One region of the Pseudomonas sp. F3-2 genome, then DNA from elsewhere that is predicted to be linked to it. Evidence: riboswitches for the same ligand, from Rfam matches in the RefSeq annotation. Region 1 holds a riboswitch; each other region holds the start of a gene.
What was found. Region 1 has a riboswitch for cobalamin ahead of cobO (cob(I)yrinic acid a,c-diamide adenosyltransferase). Riboswitches for the same ligand answer to the same signal wherever they lie in the genome.
Positions count from the first base shown of each region.

Region 2: it holds a riboswitch for cobalamin, as region 1 does, so the genes downstream of both, cobW (cobalamin biosynthesis protein CobW) here and cobO (cob(I)yrinic acid a,c-diamide adenosyltransferase) in region 1, are expected to answer to the same signal.
Region 3: it holds a riboswitch for cobalamin, as region 1 does, so the genes downstream of both, AAGQ88_RS15240 (ABC transporter substrate-binding protein) here and cobO (cob(I)yrinic acid a,c-diamide adenosyltransferase) in region 1, are expected to answer to the same signal.

Region 1 is NZ_CP152388.1:1,490,055-1,493,323, reverse strand. Features, by position in the region: gene AAGQ88_RS06820 (cobyrinate a,c-diamide synthase) at 1-1,254, opposite strand, end outside; gene cobO (cob(I)yrinic acid a,c-diamide adenosyltransferase) at 1,251-1,862, opposite strand; cobalamin riboswitch at 1,975-2,210, opposite strand; gene AAGQ88_RS06810 (sorbosone dehydrogenase family protein) at 2,335-3,269, shown strand, end outside.
Region 2 is NZ_CP152388.1:2,713,721-2,716,989, reverse strand. Features, by position in the region: gene cobN (cobaltochelatase subunit CobN) at 1-664, opposite strand, end outside; gene cobW (cobalamin biosynthesis protein CobW) at 667-1,746, opposite strand; cobalamin riboswitch at 1,876-2,099, opposite strand; cobalamin riboswitch at 2,313-2,530, shown strand; gene AAGQ88_RS12530 (CbtB-domain containing protein) at 2,629-2,820, shown strand; gene AAGQ88_RS12525 (CbtA family protein) at 2,832-3,269, shown strand, end outside.
Region 3 is NZ_CP152388.1:3,331,710-3,334,978, reverse strand. Features, by position in the region: gene AAGQ88_RS15245 (iron chelate uptake ABC transporter family permease subunit) at 1-777, opposite strand, end outside; gene AAGQ88_RS15240 (ABC transporter substrate-binding protein) at 774-1,802, opposite strand; cobalamin riboswitch at 1,936-2,131, opposite strand; gene AAGQ88_RS15235 (aspartate/glutamate racemase family protein) at 2,165-2,887, opposite strand; gene AAGQ88_RS15230 (aldo/keto reductase) at 2,978-3,269, opposite strand, start outside.

The DNA of each region.
Region 1 (3,269 bases):
GAAGTGCACGTAAGAGGCGGTCATCCGGCCGTCGCGATACACCGCTTCGGCACCGCGGCCGCCGTTGGGGCTGACGCCGCGCGCAATCGGTGTGAGTTCGGTGCTGGTCAGCGAATGATGATACGTGTGCCCGCGCAGCGTGCCTTCCGGCAGCTCGACCGCCTGCAACGCCAGCGCCGCAAGGCGTTTTTGCATGACCGCCTCGCCGTCGAGCAGACCGACCAGCTCGGCGCGCTGTCCTTCGACGTCGGTCAACGCATTGAGCAGGTACAACATGCCGCCGCATTCGGCCAGCAGCGGCTTGCCTGCCGCATGGTGCGCGCGAATGGCGTTGAGCATCGAAACGTTCTGCCCCAGGGCAACGTGATGCAGTTCCGGATAGCCGCCGGGCAGGTACAGGCTGTCGGCGCTCGGCAGGTGCTGATCGCGGATCGGCGAGAAAAATGACAACTCGGCCCCCATCGCGCGCAGCAGGTCGAGGCTGGCGCCGTAGGTGAACGCGAACGCCTCATCGTGGGCAACGGCGATGCGAACGCCCGCCAACAAAGGTTGCGCCGGGGTGATATCAGGCGCCGAAAAACTCACCGGAGGCGGCAGCGTTGCATCGCACGTACTGGCCAGCGCATCGGCGGCGACATCCAGACGCAGGTCGAGGTCGTTCAACTCGCTCGCCTGAACCAATCCCAGATGGCGGCTGGGCAGCTCGATCCCGGTCTCTCGCGACAACGCCCCGTACCAACGCAGGCCTTCCGTGAGGCTGCCTTCGAGCAGTTGCGCATGGCGCACAGTGCCGACCCGATTAGCCAGCACGCCGGCGAAAGGCAGGTCCGGTTGATAGCGGGCCAGCCCGAGCGCCAACGCGCCAAAGGTCTGAGCCATCGCCGTGCCATCGATGACACCGAGCACCGGCACACCAAACCGTCGCGCCAGGTCGGCGCTGGACGGCGTGCCATCGAACAGCCCCATGACGCCTTCGATGAGGATCAGGTCCGCCTCGGCGGCCGCTTCCCATAACAGGCGGCGACTTTCTTGCTCGCCCACCATCCACATGTCCAGCTGATACACCGGATGACCACTGGCGCGCTCCAGAATCATGGGGTCGAGAAAGTCGGGGCCGCATTTGAAGACGCGCACCTGGCGCCCCTGATTGCGATGCAACCGGGCGAGCGCTGCGGTGACCGTAGTCTTGCCCTGACCGGACGCAGGCGCTGCGATCAATACGGCCGGGCAGTGCCGGGGTTCACGCTCACTCACAATTCAATGCCCTTCTGCGCCTTGATGCCGGCGTGAAACGCATGCTTGATCACGCCGATTTCCGACACCGTATCGGACAGATCGATGAGCTCCTGTTTCGCGCCCCGGCCGGTGATCACCACGTGTTGCATGGGCGGACGGGCTTGCAGGTCGCTCAGCACACGCTCAAGGTCGAGGTATCCATGCTTCAGGGCGATGTTCAGCTCATCGAGAATCACCAGGCCGATGGTCGGGTCGCGAAGCATTTCCTGAGTCACTGCCCAGGCGGCCTCGGCAGCCGCGATGTCACGCTGGCGGTCCTGGGTCTCCCAAGTGAACCCCTCGCCCATCACGTGATAGCGCACCTGCTCGGGAAAACGGCGGAAAAACAGCTCTTCGCCCGTGCTGTTACGACCCTTGATGAACTGCACCACGCCGCACTGCATGCCGTGGCCCATGGCGCGTGCGAGCATGCCGAAAGCGGAGCTGCTTTTGCCTTTGCCGTTGCCAGTCAGAACCAGCAACAGTCCGCATTCATTGGGTGCGCTGGCAATGCGCTCGTCCATCACTGCTTTTTTGCGCAGCATGCGCGCCAGGTGGCGTTCGTCACGTTCGGGGGATTCGCTCATCTCAGCTCTCCGCTTGAGGGCAGGTGTGGCAAACGGAGGGCGCAGGCAAAGACTGACAGCACGCGTCGTCACCTCGATGGGCACGCGCCTGCGCAGAGCATCGCCCTCCGTGATGCTGTTGAATGGATCAGGCCGGTCTCCGGACTCATGAGTGGCGACACACAATCTGTCGCCTCAAGCCGCGCGCCTTCCCATGTTCGCTGAACACAGTGGCATCGTGCGTGGCATTTGCTCATTTACCGTTGCGGAGGCAGCGCCGGGATAGAGCATGAAGGCGCTCGCACCGGCTTCCCTGTTTCACCCTGTCGCCCGCGAGCGGCCCAAGGCACCTGAAACAATCGGCGAAGGTTAGAGGGTTGACTAAAGAGCGTCAATCGACTCGGCATCCGCCGCGCCGGTTGAACCCCGCGCACAGGCGCGCCTCTACTCATAGACATGCGCTTGCATGACTGCCATGAAAGGGAGATCGATCATGTTCACGCTCAGGCCCCATGCTGTGGTTTTACTGATAGTTGCAGGCGGCCTCGCCGCTTGTGGCGAGTCGTCCCGATTGCAGGTGTCCGACGGGACGGGGCCATCACCCCGCCTGCCAGAGCCGAACAAGACCTTGATCCCCACCGTCAACATCGCCCCGGCCGTCGGCTGGCCAGCCGGTGCCAAGCCCGCCGCGGCACCCGGGACACAAGTGGCGGCGTTCGCGGAGAACCTCGATCACCCGCGCTGGCTGTACGTGCTGCCCAACGGTGATGTGCTGGTCGCCGAAACCAACGAGCCGCCCAAACCCGACGATGGCAAGGGCATCCGTGGCTGGGTGATGAAAAAAGTCATGGGCCGCGCAGGCGCAGGTGTCCCGAGCGCCAACCGAATCACCCTGTTGCGCGACAACGACCACGATGGCGTCGCGGAGACCCGCACCGTGTTCATCGATCATCTGAATTCACCATTCGGCATGACGCTGGTCGGCAACAATTTTTACGTGGCGGACACCGATCGCCTGCTGCGCTTCAACTACGTCCCCGGCGAGACATCGATCAAGGGCGAGCCGCTGAAAGTCACCGACCTGCCTGGGGGTACGCTGAATCATCACTGGACCAAAAACGTGATCGCCAGCAAAGACGGCAGCAAGCTGTACGTGACCGTTGGCTCCAACAGTAACGTGGCGGAAAACGGTCTGGACGCCGAAAAAGGCCGCGCAGCGATCTGGGAGGTGGATGCCGCGACGGGTAACCACCGGATTTTCGCCTCAGGATTGCGCAACCCCAACGGCATGGACTGGGAACCGCACACCGGCAAGCTGTGGACGGCAGTCAACGAACGTGACGAAATCGGCAGCGACCTGGTGCCCGACTACGTGACGTCGGTGCAGGACGGTGCGTTCTACGGCTGGCCGTTCAGTTACTACGGCCA
Region 2 (3,269 bases), 1.2 Mb from region 1:
ACATATCGATGAACCCGGTGTTGGCCGCCTGCAGGTGCGAGCGGTAGAACAAGACCGCCGCCACCGGCTGATCGTCGCGCCAGTCAGCCCGCCAGTCGGCGATTGTTCCGTGGCCATGGCGCGGGTGATAAACCGCCGTGCGCGGCAACGCCTGGGGCTCACTCCAGCCGTAAGGCCGATCCAGCCATCGGCTGGCGAGGTAATTGAACAACTGCAAAGCGTTGTGCTTGCCGCCCTGACGCAGGTAATGCCAGAGCCGATCACAGTCCTGCGCAGGCTCGGTGCTCAGGTCGCTGAGCTCCGGGTCGGGTCGGTCATCGCCCGGCACCAGGATCAGCCTGACCCCGCGCTGCGCCAGTTCGACCAGCCGCTCCACGCCGTAGCGCCAGTAGCCGATGCCGCCGTGCAGGGAAATCAGGATGACCTTGGCATGGCGCAGCACCTGATCGACATAAAGGTCGACCGAGGCGTGATTCTGCACCTGCATCGGATTGGCCAGGCGCAGGCTCGGGTAATCGTCAGGCAGTTGCTGCGCGGTTTGCGCCAGCAACGCCAGGTGTGAATCGCCGCTGCAGAGAATCACCAGTTCGGCGGGGGTCTGCCCCAGGTCAGCGATGCTGTCGTCGGGGACAAAGCCGCCGGGCTGAGTGCGCAGCAGGTGCATGCTTAGCCTTTGATCCCGGACGTCGTGACGGCCGCGCGCAGTTGCGCTTCGAGCACGTGGGCGTCCAGGTCCTGGCCGATCAGCACCAGGTGCGTCAGCCGCTGCTCATCGGCTTTCCAGGCTCGGTCGAAATGCTTGTCGAAACGCGTACCGACGCCTTGCACCAACAGGCGCATCGGTTTGCCGGGAATAGCCGCGAAGCCCTTGACCCGCAGAATGCCGTGCTGCACCACTGCCTGAGTCAGGGCGTCGAGCAACAACGCTTCGTCCGCCTGAGGCAGCGAAATCGAGATCGAGTCGAAGGCATCGTGATCATGATCGTCGTGGTCGTCGCCTTCATGGTGATCGTGGTGGGTCTTGCGGCCGTCGATGTGCAATTCTGACTCGGCGCCCAGTCCCAGCAACACGCTGATCGGCAACTGGCCCTTGCTCGCTTCAATGACCTTCACGGCCGGCGGCAATTCTTCAGCGACTTCCGCGCGCACGGCGGCCAGCGCTTCGGCGGCGATCATGTCGGTCTTGTTGAGAATGACCAGATCGGCACTCGCCAGCTGATCGGCAAACAACTCGTGCAGCGGAGATTCATGATCCAGATTAGGGTCGAGTTTGCGCTGAGCATCAACCTGATCCGGGAACGCGGCGAACGTGCCCGCGGCGACCGCCGGGCTGTCGACCACGGTGATCACGGCGTCGACGGTGCAGGCGTTGCGGATTTCCGGCCACTGAAAGGCCTGAACGAGCGGCTTGGGCAGCGCCAGACCGGATGTCTCGATGAGGATGTGGTCCAGATCGCCGCGTCGCGCGACCAATTCCTGCATCACCGGGAAGAATTCCTCCTGCACCGTGCAGCACAGGCAACCGTTGGCCAATTCGTAGACGCGGCCGTTGGCTTCTTCTTCGGTGCAGCCGATGGTGCATTGCTTGAGGATCTCGCCGTCGATTCCCAGCTCGCCGAATTCGTTGACGATCACGGCAATGCGGCGCCCCTCGGCGTTATCCAGCATGTGACGCAGCAGTGTGGTTTTGCCCGAGCCGAGAAAGCCGGTGACGATGGTGACGGGAAGTTTGGCCAGTGTTTTCATGGGATGCCCTTGGGCTTGCGGCGGGCAGACAGGACGAGCGCTGCGCGTTCCGGACAGGGGCCGGCCCGCGACTCGTTTCGCCACCGGATCACCCCGCCCGGTTGTAGTGAGAATTCCTGGGCGCTGATCAAAGCAGGCCCGAATCGAGGCAGGTCTCCTGGCTTACGGCGGCGGATCGACTGGCGCTATCGTCAGGCGACCGGCATTCATCGCGCCTTCCCGCTCGCGCAGTGGCTGTGCAATGAACATGACCGTTTACAGTTGCGGGGGCAGCTGCGGCATTGACCGCATTCCCTTCTTAGCACCGAACCGCCAAGGCGGCGAAACGGTGAACCTCGAGTGCGCAAGGCTACGCAGTGACCGGGGCAAGGTCAACGAACAAACGTGCGCCTTGTCCGGAGAGACCTTCCCGGCTGAAGCCGGTCCTGTATTCGGTCCACAGCGTAGGACCGGCTTCAGCCGGGATAGCTTTGGTCCAATCCCGAATTCGGTCCACTCTTCCCGTTGGACCGGCGTTAACGACGGTGGCGAACGCTGCAATTGACGGGGCTTCGCCTCCGTGGTCTCCTACACACCTTGTTACGGGTGCCCTTCACAGGGTGAAACGGGAAACCGGTGCGCACAGATCGATGCTGTGCAAGTCCGGCGCTGCCCCCGCAACGGTAAGCGAGTGAAGAGTCAGATCCACTGTGTCGTCAGCGATATGGGAAGGCGATTCTTGCAGGCAGGTCGAAAGGCCCGCCCCTCGCAAGCCCGGAGACCGGCCCGTCAATGACATATGACAAACCCGCGGTGGGCGGGTGCAGTTGCGTTCACGGCTGACGTCCGTCAGTGGTGCGCCCTTGCGCTATCCCGTCGCTGACCACTTCAGAGGGAAGCGCCATGTCGATCAGCACTACCAGCCAGACATCCAGCAACGTCAGCACCCAGACTCAGACCCAACGCCTGACCGCCGCCGTCAGCGCCATGATTCTGGGCGCCTTTCTGGTGTACTTCGCAGGGTTCTCGCACATCGACGCCGTGCACAATGCTGCGCACGACACCCGCCACAGTTCCGCATTTCCTTGCCACTGAGACCTGCCGCCATGTTCAAGCGTATCGCTCACACGGCTGGTTTCACGGGCCTGCTCGCGGCCCTGCTGCTGACCTTGCTGCAGAGTTTCTGGGTTGCGCCGCTGATTCTGCAGGCTGAAACCTACGAGAAAGCCCCGGCCGCCGAGATGCACGAGCATGCCGACGGCGCCATGGCCGGGCATGTTCACGACGAAGAGGCCTGGGAACCTGAAGATGGCTGGCAGCGCGTGCTGTCCACCAGCGGCGGCAATCTGGTGGTCGCCGTGGGCTTTTCGCTGATGCTGGCCGCGCTTTACACCTTGCGCAGCCCGAACAGCGCTCGCCAAGGCGTGCTGTGGGGTTTGGCGGGTTTCGCCGTGTTCGTCCTCGCGCCGACCCTCGGCCTGCCACCGGAATTGCCGGGCACCGCGGCCGCCGATCTCACGCAGCGGCAGATCTGGTGGGTCGGC
Region 3 (3,269 bases), 1.8 Mb from region 1:
GGCGGTCATCAAAGCCGCCGTCGCGATGAGGATCGCCTGTACCCGATGCACGGGAATGCCCAGCGACGCTGCGGAATCCGCGCCGAAGGTGAAGGCGTCCAGCGAGCGTCGGTGCCAGAGACAGACCAGCAGACCCGCCAGCACCACCGTCACAGCCAGCGTCACCGATGCCCAGCGCACGCCGCTCAGATTGCCGAGCAACCAGAACATGATGCCGCGCGCCTGCTCGGCGCTGGCCGATTTGGTGATCAGGAAGGAGGTCAGGGCGTTGAACAATTGTGAGCCGGCGATGCCTGCGAGAATGATCTGGCCTGTGGCTGTCTGGCCTCGGGACGAGCGCGCCAGCAGCGCGACCAATGCGAAAGCCGCTACCGCGCCGACGAAAGCGCCGGCCGACAATGAGATCGCCCCGGCGCCCAGGCCGATGATCGCGACGAGTACTGCGCCGGTCGAAGCGCCCGCAGAGATGCCCAGCAGGTAGGGATCGGCAAGCGGGTTGCGCAGCAGCGATTGCAGCACGACGCCCGAGACCGCGATACCGGCGCCGCAGGCAGCGGCGACAATGGCGCGGGTCAGGCGGTAATTCCAGATGATGCCTTCATCGATGGCGTCCACCGCATAGCCGGCGGCCCACAGCTTGTTCGCCAGCACCTGGCCGATCACCGGCAGACCGATCGACGTCTCGCCGATCGCCACCCCGGCCATCACCGCCATCAGCAACGCCGCGCTGACCCACGCGCCATGGGCGATGAATCGTCCTGCACTGGAAGGCTTCATTGAACGTCGGTTACCCGGTGCACGGCGTCGCCGAGTTGCTCGATGCCGTCGAACAACCGCACGCTGGATTCCATGGCGCTGGCGTCCATGATGACGATCCGGTTCTGTTTGACCGCCGCCATGTTGCGGGTGACCGGGTCGGATTTCAGAAATGCCAGTTTCTTTTCGTGATCGTCGGCGGGAAAGCGGCGGCGATCCATGCGGGCGATGACCAGAATGTCGGGATTGGCCCGGGCGATGGTTTCCCAGCCCACTGTCGGCCATTCCTCGTCGGAGTCGATGACGTTGCGCATGCCCAGGGTGTCGAGCATGAACGCCGGAATGCCCTTGCGCCCGGCCACATACGGATCGACGTTGATGTCGGGGCTGGAGAACCAGAACACCGCCGACACCTGCTTGCCGTCAGCCTTTCTGGCATGTTCGACGGCCTTCGCCAGCCGCGTCTGATAGCCGGCCACCAACTGCTCGCCACGGGCCTGCACGTCGAAAATCTCGGCCAGCTGGCGAATGCTCTTGTACAGCGTGTCTATCCGGAACGCCTCGAGTCGCGTGCCGTCGGCGCCGACGCGATTGTTCTTGCCCTCGCAGTCGGACGGCAAGATGTAGGTCGGGATCTGCAGGTCATGGAATTGCTCCCGGGTGCCGACGGCGCCCTGTGGCCCGACCATCCACACGAACTGCACCGGCACGAAATCCGGGCGTCTGGCGATCACCGATTCGAAGCCCGGCGCGTTATCGGCCAGACGCTCGATGCCGTCATTGACTGCCTTGTACTGCGGCAGTACCGCGTTGAACCACAACGAGGTCGCCGCGACATGCTCGCCCACGCCCAGGGCGTAGAGCATTTCGGTGGCGGCCTGGCCGATGGTCACGGCCTTGAGCGGCGCGTGAGTGAACGTCAGCGGCACGCCGCAGTTGTCGAGGGTCAGCGGATAACGAGTGGACGTTGCCGGCGCGGGAGTCGCCAGCGCGGCAGTGGACAGTGTCACGGCGGTAAGCAGAAGGGCGAAACGGCGCAGCGGCATGTAGGGCGACTCCAGTGGACCTGTCTGTGGCAGGCGGACACTGGAAAGCACATCCCGTCGCTGCGTGTTCACGCGGCGAAGCATTCAGGCGCAAAACGCGCATGCGGGAGTCCTTCCCGGACGCCCCGCCGGCGAATGAGTGAAGCCTGCCGGCAGGTCTCCTGACTGGCGCGTCGTCGTCCTGTTCCGGCCTTCCCGGGATAACCCAGTGGCAAACATGGAGCAGGGCTCAGCGCCTACAGTTGCGGGGACAGTTCCGTTTGAGCCCGAATGAGGGCTCGCGGATTCCCTATTAATTCCGAGTGGAAACCGGCGGCGGCGATACTAAACGATTCGGCGAGAGCAGGCGAATCATCGTGCGCTCATTTCGCGAAGGGCCAGCCGACGATCTTCTTCGGCCGTGGCGTGGCGTACGTCCTGACCTTGGAGGTGCTCAAGCCCAGGCGCACCAGCGATTCGGCCAGCGCCACCGCCGCAGTCACGCCATCGACCACGGGCACGCCGGTGCGGTCGCGAATCTTCTGGTCCAGACCGGCCATGCCGCCGCAGCCCAGACAGATCACCTCGGCCTTGTCCTGCGCCACCGCGACAGCGGCTTGCTCGACGATCGCCTCAATGGCGCGTTCTGGCTGTTCTTCCAGTTCCAGCACACTCATGCCGCTGGCTCGCACTGACGCGCAGCGCTCGAAGACGCCGGCCAGTTTCAGGCGATCCTCGATCAACGGCACAGTGCGATCCAGCGTGGTGACCACCGAATAACAATGGCCCAGCAGCATCGCGAGGCTGGCGGCCGCTTCCGTGATGTCCACCACCGGCACGTCAAGCAACTCCTGCAGCCCCTCGCGGCCATGCTCGCCATAACCGGCCTGAATTACCGCGTCATAAGGCTGGTCGTAGGACAGCACGCGGTCCATCACGGCGATGGCGGCCAGGTAGCTCTCGAAGTTGCCTTCCACCGATTCGGCGCCGAAGCGCGGGGTCAGACCGACGATTTCAGTGCCCGGTGACGCGACACTGCGGGCTTGCCCGGCGATGGTGTCGGTCATGGACTCGGTGGTGTTGACGTTGACGATCAGAATGCGCATCAGTGAGGCCTCGTGCGGGGGATCTAGGTCGGCCGTCCGGCGGCGACCGATTCACTGGCGAATAATGCATGGCGCCGAAGCGGTCCGTCTTCAGTCTTTTGCCGGCACCGGCGCCTGAGGCGAAATGAAGCCCTGATCGCGCATCGCCTGCCAGAACCCTACTGGCACCTGGGCGTGCAGGGCGGCGACGTCTTCAGCGATCCGGGAAGGGCGGCTGGCCCCCGGAATGACGGCGGCCACCAGCGGGTTGGCGAGGACGAACTGCAATGCTGCCGACTTGATGTCGACCTGATACTGACGGGCGATCTCCTGAATGTGCGCAACCTTGTCGAGCATCGCCTGTGGCGCTTCCTGGTATTCGAAATGCTTGCCGCCCACCAGC